Regions from separate parts of the Methylobacterium sp. UNC300MFChir4.1 genome, predicted to be linked through region 3. Evidence: predicted binding sites of a transcription regulator. Region 3 holds the regulator's gene; each other region holds the start of a gene.

Region 1 (3,270 bases), on a different contig from region 3:
CGAGTCGCTGGAACGCGCGGCCCTGATGGCGCAGGGCGGCGAGTTCGCCTTCGTGCTGTACGCGGCCGCCGCGAGCGCGGGCATCATCGACGGCACGACCAACGCCGTCCTGACAGCCACCATCATCCTGTCGATGGCGATCACGCCGCTGATGGTCGTCGCCTTCGATCGTCTCGGTCCCAAGGCCGTCCCGTCCATCGACGGCGTCGAGGCGCCCGAGGACCTCGTGGGCAGCGCCCTGATCGTCGGGTTCGGCCGCTTCGGCCAGATCGCCAGTCAGCCGCTCATAGCTCAGGGCTGCTCGGTCTCGATCATCGACACGAACCCGAGCAACATCCGTCTCGCCGAGGGATTCGGCTTCAAGGTCTATTACGGTGACGGCACCCGCCTCGACATTCTGCACGCGGCCGGCGCCGCGACGGCGCGGGCGATCCTGATCTGCGTCGACGACACCGCGATGGCCAGACGCGTCGCGGAGATCGCCAAGGCGGAGTTCCCCCTGGTGCCCGTGCTGGCGCGCGCCCGGGATCGCGAACACGCGGTCGAGCTGATCCAGGCGGGCGTGGCCTACCAGATCCGCGAGACGGTCGAGTCGGCTCTGCTCCTCGGCGAGCAGGCGCTCCTGACGACCGGAGCCGAGCCGGAAGCGGCCAGCGCGATCCTGGCGGAGGTCCGGCGCCGCGATGCGGAGCGTCTCGATCTGCAGGTCCTGGGCGGCATCTACGCGGGTCGGGACCTCATTCACGGCAACAAGCCCGGCTCGGCGCATGCGGCCGGCTAGGCCGGCGACCGGGCCTCGGTGCCGTGCCCGCTGAAGGCTTGCTGGTCTCGGCAGACAGCCGGGGCGGGCAACCCTCAGCGCGCGAGCGCGTGCCCGGAGCCTTCGGAGGACGGTGCGCGGGTCGACGGCAGCGCGCCAGCCACAGGCGGGGATCCGGCCACGGAGGCATCCCGGGTCGCCGCCGCGGGCGAGCCCGGAGCACGGGTACGAGCGCCGCTCCAGCATCGCGGCGCCGGCCGGTGTGCCTGGGGAGGGCGACACGCCGCCGGCTTCCCCACGGCTTCCCCTCTCGCGGCGCCAGTTGCATCCCGAGCCCGTCTGGAACAAAATGTGAACCCCGGGTCAGGCGCGGCGACAGCCGGAGCGGTCAGCGACATGTCATCTCCGAACTCCGGTCGCACGCTGTTCTTCTTCGAGAAGCCCTCGGCGATGCGCCAGTTGCAGCGCTTCTTCCGCTCGCCGAGCACGGTCTGCGTGGCCGCCGAGGGACACCTGCTGTCGGCCGAAGAGCCGGGCAGCATCCGGCCCGAGTGGAAGCCCTGGCGCTTCGACCTCCTCCCGATCGTCCTTCCCACGATCCCCGTCGGCTACGGCACGAACCGGTCCGGGCAGTCGCACGCGCCGAAGATCGCCGCGATCCGGCAGGCGCTGAGCGGCGTGGACCGCGTGGTCATCGCCACGGATCCGGGTCGCGAGGGCTCGATGATCGCGTGGGAAGTGCTCGAGCATCTCGGCTGGAACGGCCGGGTCGACCGGCTCAAGCTCGGCGCGCTCGACGAGGTCTCGATCCGACGCGCCTTCGCGGCCCTGGCTAAGGATCCCGCCTCGGGCGAGCGCGACTACGCCGCCTATCTCGAGGCGCTCTGCCGGCAGTACGAGGACTATCATCTCGGCCTGAACGGCACGCGGGCGATCTCGCTGCGCCTGCGCCCGCCCGCCTTCCGGGAGCCCTGGCGCTTCGGCGGCGTCCAGACGCCGACCCTCGCCATCCTGGCGGACCTGGAGGAGCGGATCCGGTCCTTCGTGCCGCAGGACTTCTTCAAGGTCGCGCTGCACCTTAGGACCCATGCAGGCGCGGAGATCACCCTCTGGCACGCCCCGAAGGAGCGGATCCTCGATGCGGCGATCTCTGAGACGATCCGGTCCGCCGCGGCGACGTGGTCGGGCCCTCTGGCGGTCGCGCACAGGGATGTCCGGCGCGCGCCGCCCCGGCTGTTCTCGAAGGACACCCTGGCGCGACGCTGCGCCAAGCGGTTCGGCTGGGACCCGCAGCACACGGCCGGCATCGCTCAGGACCTCTACGATCAGGGGTACCTCAGCTACCCGCGCACGGAGTCGGAGCACCTGCCCGAGGGCCAGGCCGGCGATGCCGCCGCGATCATCGCGGCCGTCACGACCGTCCTGACCGACCTGAGCACAGTCGTTCCGCGCGACGCTGCGCCGCTGATCCGTCGCGGCCTGAAGGGCCACTACGTCGCGGATCCGGGCGAGCACCACGCCATCGTGCCCCTGCGCAAGGCGCCCGAGCGCGGCCGTCTCAGCACCGATCAGTTCCGCTTGTGGGAACTCGTGGCGAAGGCCTATCTCGCCGCGCACCTGCCCGACGGGGTCGACGCGCGCACGAGCGTCACGGCGGATGTCGCGACACCGCTGGGCGTGAGGCGGTTCGCCGTCTCCGGCAGCGTCGTGCGCGCGCCGGGCTGGCGCGCGCTCTACGGCAGCGAGGCCGAGCTCGAAACGGATGCCGTGCCCGGCAAGACCAAGCGCGAGGCGGAAGCCACCGCCACCCGCCTGCCGCTCGTGACCGACGGCGAGGGCGCCTCCGCCGCGACGGCGGAGATCGCCACCGCGAAGACCGAGCCGCCACGGCGGATCACCCGAGGCGAATTGCCGGTGGTGATGGGCCGGCTGATCGACCAAGTGGACGATCCGGCCGCCAAGGGCGCCCTGGAGAACCCCGCCAACCCGAACGAGCCGAAGGGTCTGGGCACGGCCGCGACGCGCGACACGATCCTGCCCAAGCTCCTGAAGAGCCGCTACATCACGCTGTCTACCGGCAAGGATCCGGCCATCGAGGTCACCGAGGTCGGCCTGACCTTCGTCCGCGCGGTGCGCAGCGTGTTCCCGGCTTACGGAGATCCGGTCGGGCGCGCCATGTTCGAGGCGGAGCTCGCCGAGATCGGACGGGCGGCCACGCGCGCCGAGGCGGTCGCGCGCGCGACCGCCTTCCGCCAGCGCACCCGCGCCCGCCTCGACGACCTGATCGCCGCGATCGCGCAGGCGCCGACCGTCAGCCTCGATCCGAGCCTGATCCCGGCCGGTCAGGGCGACCAGCGGCCGCCGACGCCGGCCATGGTGGCGTTCGCCGTGAGCCTTTCCGAGCGGAAGGGCGTGACGCTGCCGCGTGGCTGCAGGAGCAGCATCAGCGTCTGCCGCGCGTTCCTCGACACCCATGCCGGGCCGCGTGGCGGACAGGAGGACGACGCCGG
Region 2 (3,270 bases), on a different contig from region 3:
GGGCCGCGTCTGGATCCGGGTGTTCCCGGACGTCCCGGTGTCGTCGAAGCCGACCGAGGTCCGCATGGGCTCCGGTAAGGGCGCCCCGGATTACTGGGCGGCCCGGGTCCATCCCGGCCGGATCATGTTCGAGGTCGACGGCGTTGCCGAGAACATCGCCAAGGAGGCACTCCGCCTCGGCGCCGCGAAGCTCCCGATCCGCACGCGGGTCGTCCAGCGCATCGCCGACTGAACGGAGGATATCGTGAAGTCGACCCAGAGACTGTCTGATCTGAAGGCGCTGTCGCCGGATCAGCTGAATGACGAGCTGATCAACCTCAAGAAGGAGCAGTTCAACCTGCGCTTCCAGGGGGCCACCGGCCAGCTCGAGAACGTCGCCCGCGTCCGCGAGGTCCGTCGCGACATCGCCCGTGTCCGGACTCTGCAGCGTTCCAAGACGCTGCAGCAGGCCAAGGGCTGAGGCGGGTTTTAGGAGACAACCATGCCGAAGCGCATCCTTCAGGGCACCGTCGTCAGCGACAAGGGTGAGAAGACCATCGTGGTGAAGGTGGAGCGCCGCTTCACGCACCCGGTGATGAAGAAGACCGTGCGGCGGTCGAAGAACTACCACGCGCACGACGAGGGCAATGTCGCCAAGGTCGGGCAGACGGTGTTCATCGAGGAGTGCCGTCCGTTCTCCAAGACCAAGACCTGGAAGCTGGTCGAGGGCGAGGCCGCCCAGGCCGAGGCCGGCGAGGCCGCCTGATCCCGGGATCCCGGCGGCTGCGGTCTCCGCGTCCGCCAGATCCCGGCCCGCGGCGTCGCGGGATGGTGCCTCCTCTGGGGTGACCATCCCGGGGATGCCCGGTGACCGGTACGACGAACGCCCGGACGCAATTCGACTCGCGAGAGCCGGATTCGTGCCGGGCGTCGTCGTTTTCGGCCGCATGTCTGGCGGTCGGGTCCCGGTCGCCGGCGGGCCGAGCCTGCTGCGGGACCGCGGGAGGCGTCGCCATTGCGGCTGGCGGTCGTCCCGTCCAGCGCGTTGTGTCGGCGTTCGTACGGGTCCTCGCGGGCGATTACCGGATTGGATTGCTGTCGCGGGGCATCCGGGGCTCGAGCCGGGATTTCGTGACTTGCGTCCGGCAAAACCGCGTTGCGGCCTTGCTGGCTGAGAACAAAACGGGTACATAAAGGCGGTGGCGACGCGCGTTGTGAACTGCGTCCAACCCCTTCATAAGGAGCCCGCCAGATGGCCCAGCCCGCATTGAAAGTGGTCGACATGCCCCCGGTGGACAAGGACAAGTCCAAGGCCATTGACGCTGCCCTGGCTCAGATCGAGCGCGCCTTCGGCAAGGGCTCGATCATGCGGCTCGGCAAGAACGACAAGGTCCAGGAGGTCGAGACCGTCTCGACCGGCTCGCTGGGCCTCGACATCGCGCTCGGCGTCGGCGGCTTGCCGCGCGGCCGGGTGATCGAGATCTACGGTCCGGAATCGTCCGGCAAGACGACGCTGGCGCTCCACACGATCGCGGAGGCCCAGAAGAAGGGCGGCGTCTGCGCCTTCGTGGATGCCGAGCACGCCCTCGACCCGGTCTACGCCCGCAAGCTCGGCGTGAACCTCGACGACCTGCTGATCTCCCAGCCCGACACGGGTGAGCAGGCGCTCGAGATCACCGACACGCTGGTGCGCTCGGGCGCCATCGACGTGCTGGTGGTCGATTCGGTGGCCGCGCTGACCCCGCGGGCCGAGATCGAGGGCGAGATGGGCGAGAGCCAGCCGGGCCTCCAGGCCCGCCTGATGAGCCAGGCCCTGCGCAAGCTGACCGGCTCGATCTCGCGCTCGAACTGCATGGTCATCTTCATCAACCAGATCCGAATGAAGATCGGCGTCATGTACGGCAGCCCTGAGACGACCACGGGCGGCAACGCCCTGAAGTTCTACGCCTCGGTGCGCCTCGACATCCGCCGCATCTCGACGCTCAAGGACCGCGACGAGGCGATCGGCAACCAGGTCCGCGTCAAGGTGGTGAAGAACAAGGTCGCCCCGCCCTTCAAGCAGGTCGAGTTCGACATCATGTTCGGCGAGGGCGTGTCGAAGGTCGGCGAGCTGATCGACCTCGGCGTGAAGGCCGGCATCGTCGAGAAGTCCGGCGCCTGGTTCTCGTACAACAGCCAGCGCCTCGGCCAGGGCCGCGAGAACTCGAAGGGCTTCCTGCGCGACAATCCGAAGATCGCCGCCGAGATCGAGGGCTCGATCCGGCAGAATTCCGGTCTGGTCGCCGAGAAGATCTTGGAGAACGCCGCCCCGACGGCGGACGATCTCGACGAGGGCGAGGCCTAGGCCGCGCCGCCGCGCGCCGCCGCGGGCCGGCGACGGCGCGCGGCGGACCTTGCGACGTTCGAAGATGCGCGGCCCCGGAGTCTCTCCGGGGCCGCTCTTCGTTGAGCGACGGTGACCGGACGCGACGGGCCAATCAGTCCGCCATCGTCTTCTTCACGGTCTCGACGAGCTGCTTCAGGCTGAAGGGCTTGGGCAGGAAGTTGAAGGTCTCACCCTCGGGCAGGTTCTTGCGGAACGCGTCCTCGGCGTAGCCGGACACGAAGATCACCTTCAGGTCGGGCTGATGCTTGCGCACCTCCCGCAGGAGCGTCGGGCCGTCCATCTCGGGCATGACCACGTCGGAGACGACGAGATCGATGGTCTGCGCGCCCTCGCGGACGATCGCCAGGGCCTCGAGGCCCGAGGCCGCCTCCAGCACCGTGTAGCCGCGGGCCGAGAGCGCCCGGCTGTTGACCGCCCGCACCGGGTCCTCGTCCTCGACGAGCAGGATGGTCCCCTGCCCCGTATGATCGGCGGCGGGCTTGCGCGGCGCCGGCTTGTCGACCTTGGCGGGCGGCGTCTCCCCCTTCGGCACAGCGGCGTCGCCGCCCGCGGCCGGCGCGGTGACCGGCTTGGCGTCCGACCCGGAATCGGGATGGGCGGTGGTGGAAGCCGGCGCGAGCGGCTCCGCGCGCGGCAGTGCCGGCTCGGCCGCCGCGACCGGCACCTCCTCGGGCTCCGCCACGGGCACGTGACGCGGCAGGTAGATGCGGAAGGCCGTGCCCTCCCCGACCTTCGACTGCACGTCGATGGTGCCGCCGGACTGCTTGACGATGCCGAACACCGTCGAGAGCCCGAGGCCGGTGCCCTTGCCGATCTCCTTGGTGGTGAAGAACGGCTCGAAGATCTTCTCCATCAGCTCGGGCGGGATGCCCTGGCCGGTGTCGCGCACCTCGATCAGCACGTGG
Region 3 (3,270 bases):
CACTTCCAGACGGTCCAGCCCTTCGGCCTCGTCGGCAACGCCCTGACCCTGCCGCTCGTCTCCCTGGTGGTGATGCCCGCCGCGGTGATCGGCTGCCTTGCCTATCCCTTCGCCCTCGACCGGCCGGTCTGGTGGCTGATGGGGCAGGCGGTGGCCGGGATGCTGGCGATCTCGGACTGGATCGCCGGGTTCGAGCGGGCGGTCCTGGTGCTGCCGGCCTTCGGCGCCGGGGCGCTGGCCCTGCTGACCGCCGGCCTGCTGCTGGGGACGCTGCCGGCCTCGCGCCTGCGCTGGCTCGCCGTGCCGCCGGTCCTGCTCGGGCTCGTCCTCGCGGCCCGGCCCGACCGCTACGACCTCTACGTCGACCGGCAGGGCGCGGGGGCCGCGGTGCGGGGCACGGACGGGCGGCTCGCGGCCCTCGGCAGCCCTTCGGGCTTCGTCCTCGAGCAGTGGCTGAAGGCGGACGGCGACGGGCGGCGGCCCGCGGCGCTGATCGTCCGGTCGGGCAGCGGGCGCTGCGACCGGCTCGGCTGCACCGCCCGGCTGCCGGACGGGCGGGCGGTCGCCCTGGTCCGGGACCGGCGGGCCTTCCCGGAGGATTGCGCCCGCGCCGCGGTGCTGATCACGGGTCTCGCGGCGCCGCCCACCTGCACGGGGCCGCTGGTGATCGACCGGCGCGTCCTCGCCGCCCGCGGGGCCGTGGCTCTCCGGGCCGACGGCGACGGCTTCGCCGCGCGCTACGCCCGGGACGACGGCCGCGCCGTGCCCTGGCGGCAGGCCGCGGGGCGCGGGCCGGGACCTCCGTCGCCGGTCACCGCGGAGCCGGGCGACCGCCCCGCGGAGGACGGGGTCGCCGCGACGCCGGAGGCCGACGCCGCGCCGGGCGGAGACCTCGCCCCCGGCGACGCGCCGGCCGAGCCGCTTCAGTAACGGCGGACGAGGCTCACGAGGCGGCCCTGGATCCGGACCCGGTCGGGCCCGAGCACGCGGGTCTCGTAGGCCGGGTTGGCGGCCTCGAGGGCGATCGACGAGCCGCGGCGGCGCAGGCGCTTGAGCGTCGCCTCCTCGTCGTCGATCAGCGCCACGATGATGTCGCCGGTATTGGCCGTCTCCTGCTTGCGGATGACCACGAGGTCGCCGTCCAGGATGCCCGCCTCGACCATCGAGTCGCCGCGCACCTCGAGGGCGTAGTGCTCGCCGCCGGCCACGAAGTCCGGCGACAGGGTGATGGCGTGGCTCTGGTTCTGGATCGCCGAGACGGGCGTACCGGCCGCGATCCGGCCCATGACCGGGATCGAGATGGCGCGGCCGGACTCGTCGATCATCCGCGTGCTCGCCGGGGCCGGCGGCTGCTTGGACTTACCGCCCTCGACCACGCTCGGCGTGAAGCGGCGCGGCTCGGCGGGGGCCTGAGTCGCCGGAGCGGCCTGGGTCAGGCTCTCGGGGATCCGGATCACCTCGATGGCGCGCGCCCGATTCGGTAGGCGCCGGAGGAAGCCGCGCTCCTCGAGTGCCGTGATTAGCCGGTGGATGCCGGATTTCGACTTGAGATCGAGGGCATCCTTCATCTCGTCGAACGACGGCGGGACACCGCATTCCTGCATCCGGCTCTGGATGAATCGCAGGAGGTCCAGCTGCTTGCGCGTGAGCATCGACGGGGGACTCGCGGCTTGGCGGACCGCCACGTGACGGTCTCCGAAACAAATCACGAACAGGTTAAACGTTCCGCAAGTGTTCCGCAAGAGCGGCACCGCTCGGCCCGGCGCGCCGCGGGCGCGCCCGCGGGAGAAGGTCGAGAAACGCATTGACGGCGCAAGCGGAGCCGTTTCAATGCATCGCGGCGCCCCGCCGGGAAGGCGGCGGATCCGGGGTGCGGGCTGGGACCCTCTTGGAATGACGAGGATGCGACGTTCCGCAGCTCTGCTGCCCCTCGGCCTCGCCGCCCTCGGCCTCGCCGGCTGCACCACCGGATTCTCCTACATCTCGCGGAACTACGTGGCGCTCACTCCCCAGGTCGTCACGATCGGCTGCAAGGAGCCCTACGAGGTCTACGACAACCGGCAGCTGCGCCGGATGCTGATCGTGTCCAACGCCCTGCGCGAGTATACCGGCTGCAACCTGAGCGAGGTCCGGATCGATCCGGAGCCGGGCGCCACCCGGGTGAAGCGCTTCCGCACCGCCGCCCGGGCCTATCTCGACGAGACCGTGCGCGAGGATTGCCGGATCACCGGCGAGACCGTGTTCGATCCGCTGAAGACCGAGTTCGCCTACGCCTGCGACGCGCCGATCGAGAAGCGCGGCACCGTGGTCCCCCGCCTGCCGGGCCGCAATCCGGGCCTCGGCGTGCGCTGACCGGCCGGCGGCGCGTCCTCAGGCGCCCGGCTTCGGGAAGGTCCGCTCCGCGGCGTCGCCGGCGGCGGCCAGCAGGGCGCGGGCGAAGGCCCGGGCCTCCGTCCGGTCGAGCACGATCGCGGCGGTGACCGGCGCACCGCCGAGGTCGGCGAGGGCGAGTTCCAGGCGCACCCCGTCGGGCACGGCGCTCGCCTGAAGGCTCCAGCCGGAGCCCCGGTCCGTGCTCTCCGCCATCGTGTTCCTCCCGCATGCCCGGCACGGCGCCGCGCGCCCACCGGAACGGCCAGGCCCGGGACCGCTCCCGGAGCCGCGCTCCGATCTTCCCTGCCTCGCCTGTCCGCGTTCCTCAAGGCCACAGGCCGCGCGGGGGTGGAGATGCGCGCCGTCGCGGATGCCGGCGGCCGCATCGCGGCGACACGGGGCGGCACGGGGCTGCGCCCGCGCCGCGGCGCGGGCGAGGGCAGGGGCGGCCGGGATGGGGGCCGGCCTCGGGGCGATTGACGCGAGGCCGCCGATGATGTCTCCCGCGGGCTCCGATCAGGTGGAGTTCGAACATGCAAGAGATCTGGTTCCGCACGGGCGAGGCCACGGTGCTGGCGGCCGAGGGCCAGTACACCGACGCCATGCCGGAGGTGCTGATCGGCTCGGTGCGCGGCCCGGTCGGTCAGGCCTTCGCGTCGATGATGGGGCAGGTCCAGGGCCACACGCGGATGTTCGTGGTGCGCGACCTCAACCAGCTCGTGCGCCCGGCCACGATGATGACCACCAAGGTCACGATCCACACGGCCGAGTATGCCGAGCTCCTCGGCGGCGTGGTCCAGGCCGCCACCGGCGACGCGATCGTGGACTGCATCATCGAGGGCATCCTGCCGAAGGACGGGCTCGACGAGCTGTGCATGATCATCATGATCTGGCTCG

Evidence for each region. The regulator LexA, encoded in region 3, represses DNA repair genes until DNA is damaged. The targets are predictions, from matches to a motif close to TGTTCNNNNTGTGTTCNG.
Region 1: the regulator LexA is predicted to act here: its motif matches at 1,101-1,118, upstream of BMY19_RS10355 (type IA DNA topoisomerase).
Region 2: the regulator LexA is predicted to act here: its motif matches at 1,153-1,170, upstream of recA (recombinase RecA).

What each region holds. Positions count from the first base shown of each region.
Region 1 is NZ_FOCS01000006.1:1,976-5,245, forward strand. It holds gene BMY19_RS10350 (monovalent cation:proton antiporter-2 (CPA2) family protein) at 1-781, shown strand, start outside; gene BMY19_RS10355 (type IA DNA topoisomerase) at 1,157-3,270, shown strand, end outside.
Region 2 is NZ_FOCS01000012.1:175,747-179,016, reverse strand. It holds gene rplP (50S ribosomal protein L16) at 1-232, shown strand, start outside; gene rpmC (50S ribosomal protein L29) at 245-460, shown strand; gene rpsQ (30S ribosomal protein S17) at 482-745, shown strand; gene recA (recombinase RecA) at 1,232-2,323, shown strand; gene BMY19_RS17720 (cell cycle histidine kinase CckA) at 2,457-3,270, opposite strand, start outside.
Region 3 is NZ_FOCS01000011.1:38,156-41,425, reverse strand. It holds gene BMY19_RS16075 (ComEC/Rec2 family competence protein) at 1-930, shown strand, start outside; gene lexA (transcriptional repressor LexA) at 924-1,652, opposite strand; gene BMY19_RS16065 (hypothetical protein) at 1,903-2,352, shown strand; gene BMY19_RS16060 (hypothetical protein) at 2,371-2,586, opposite strand; gene fae (formaldehyde-activating enzyme) at 2,907-3,270, shown strand, end outside.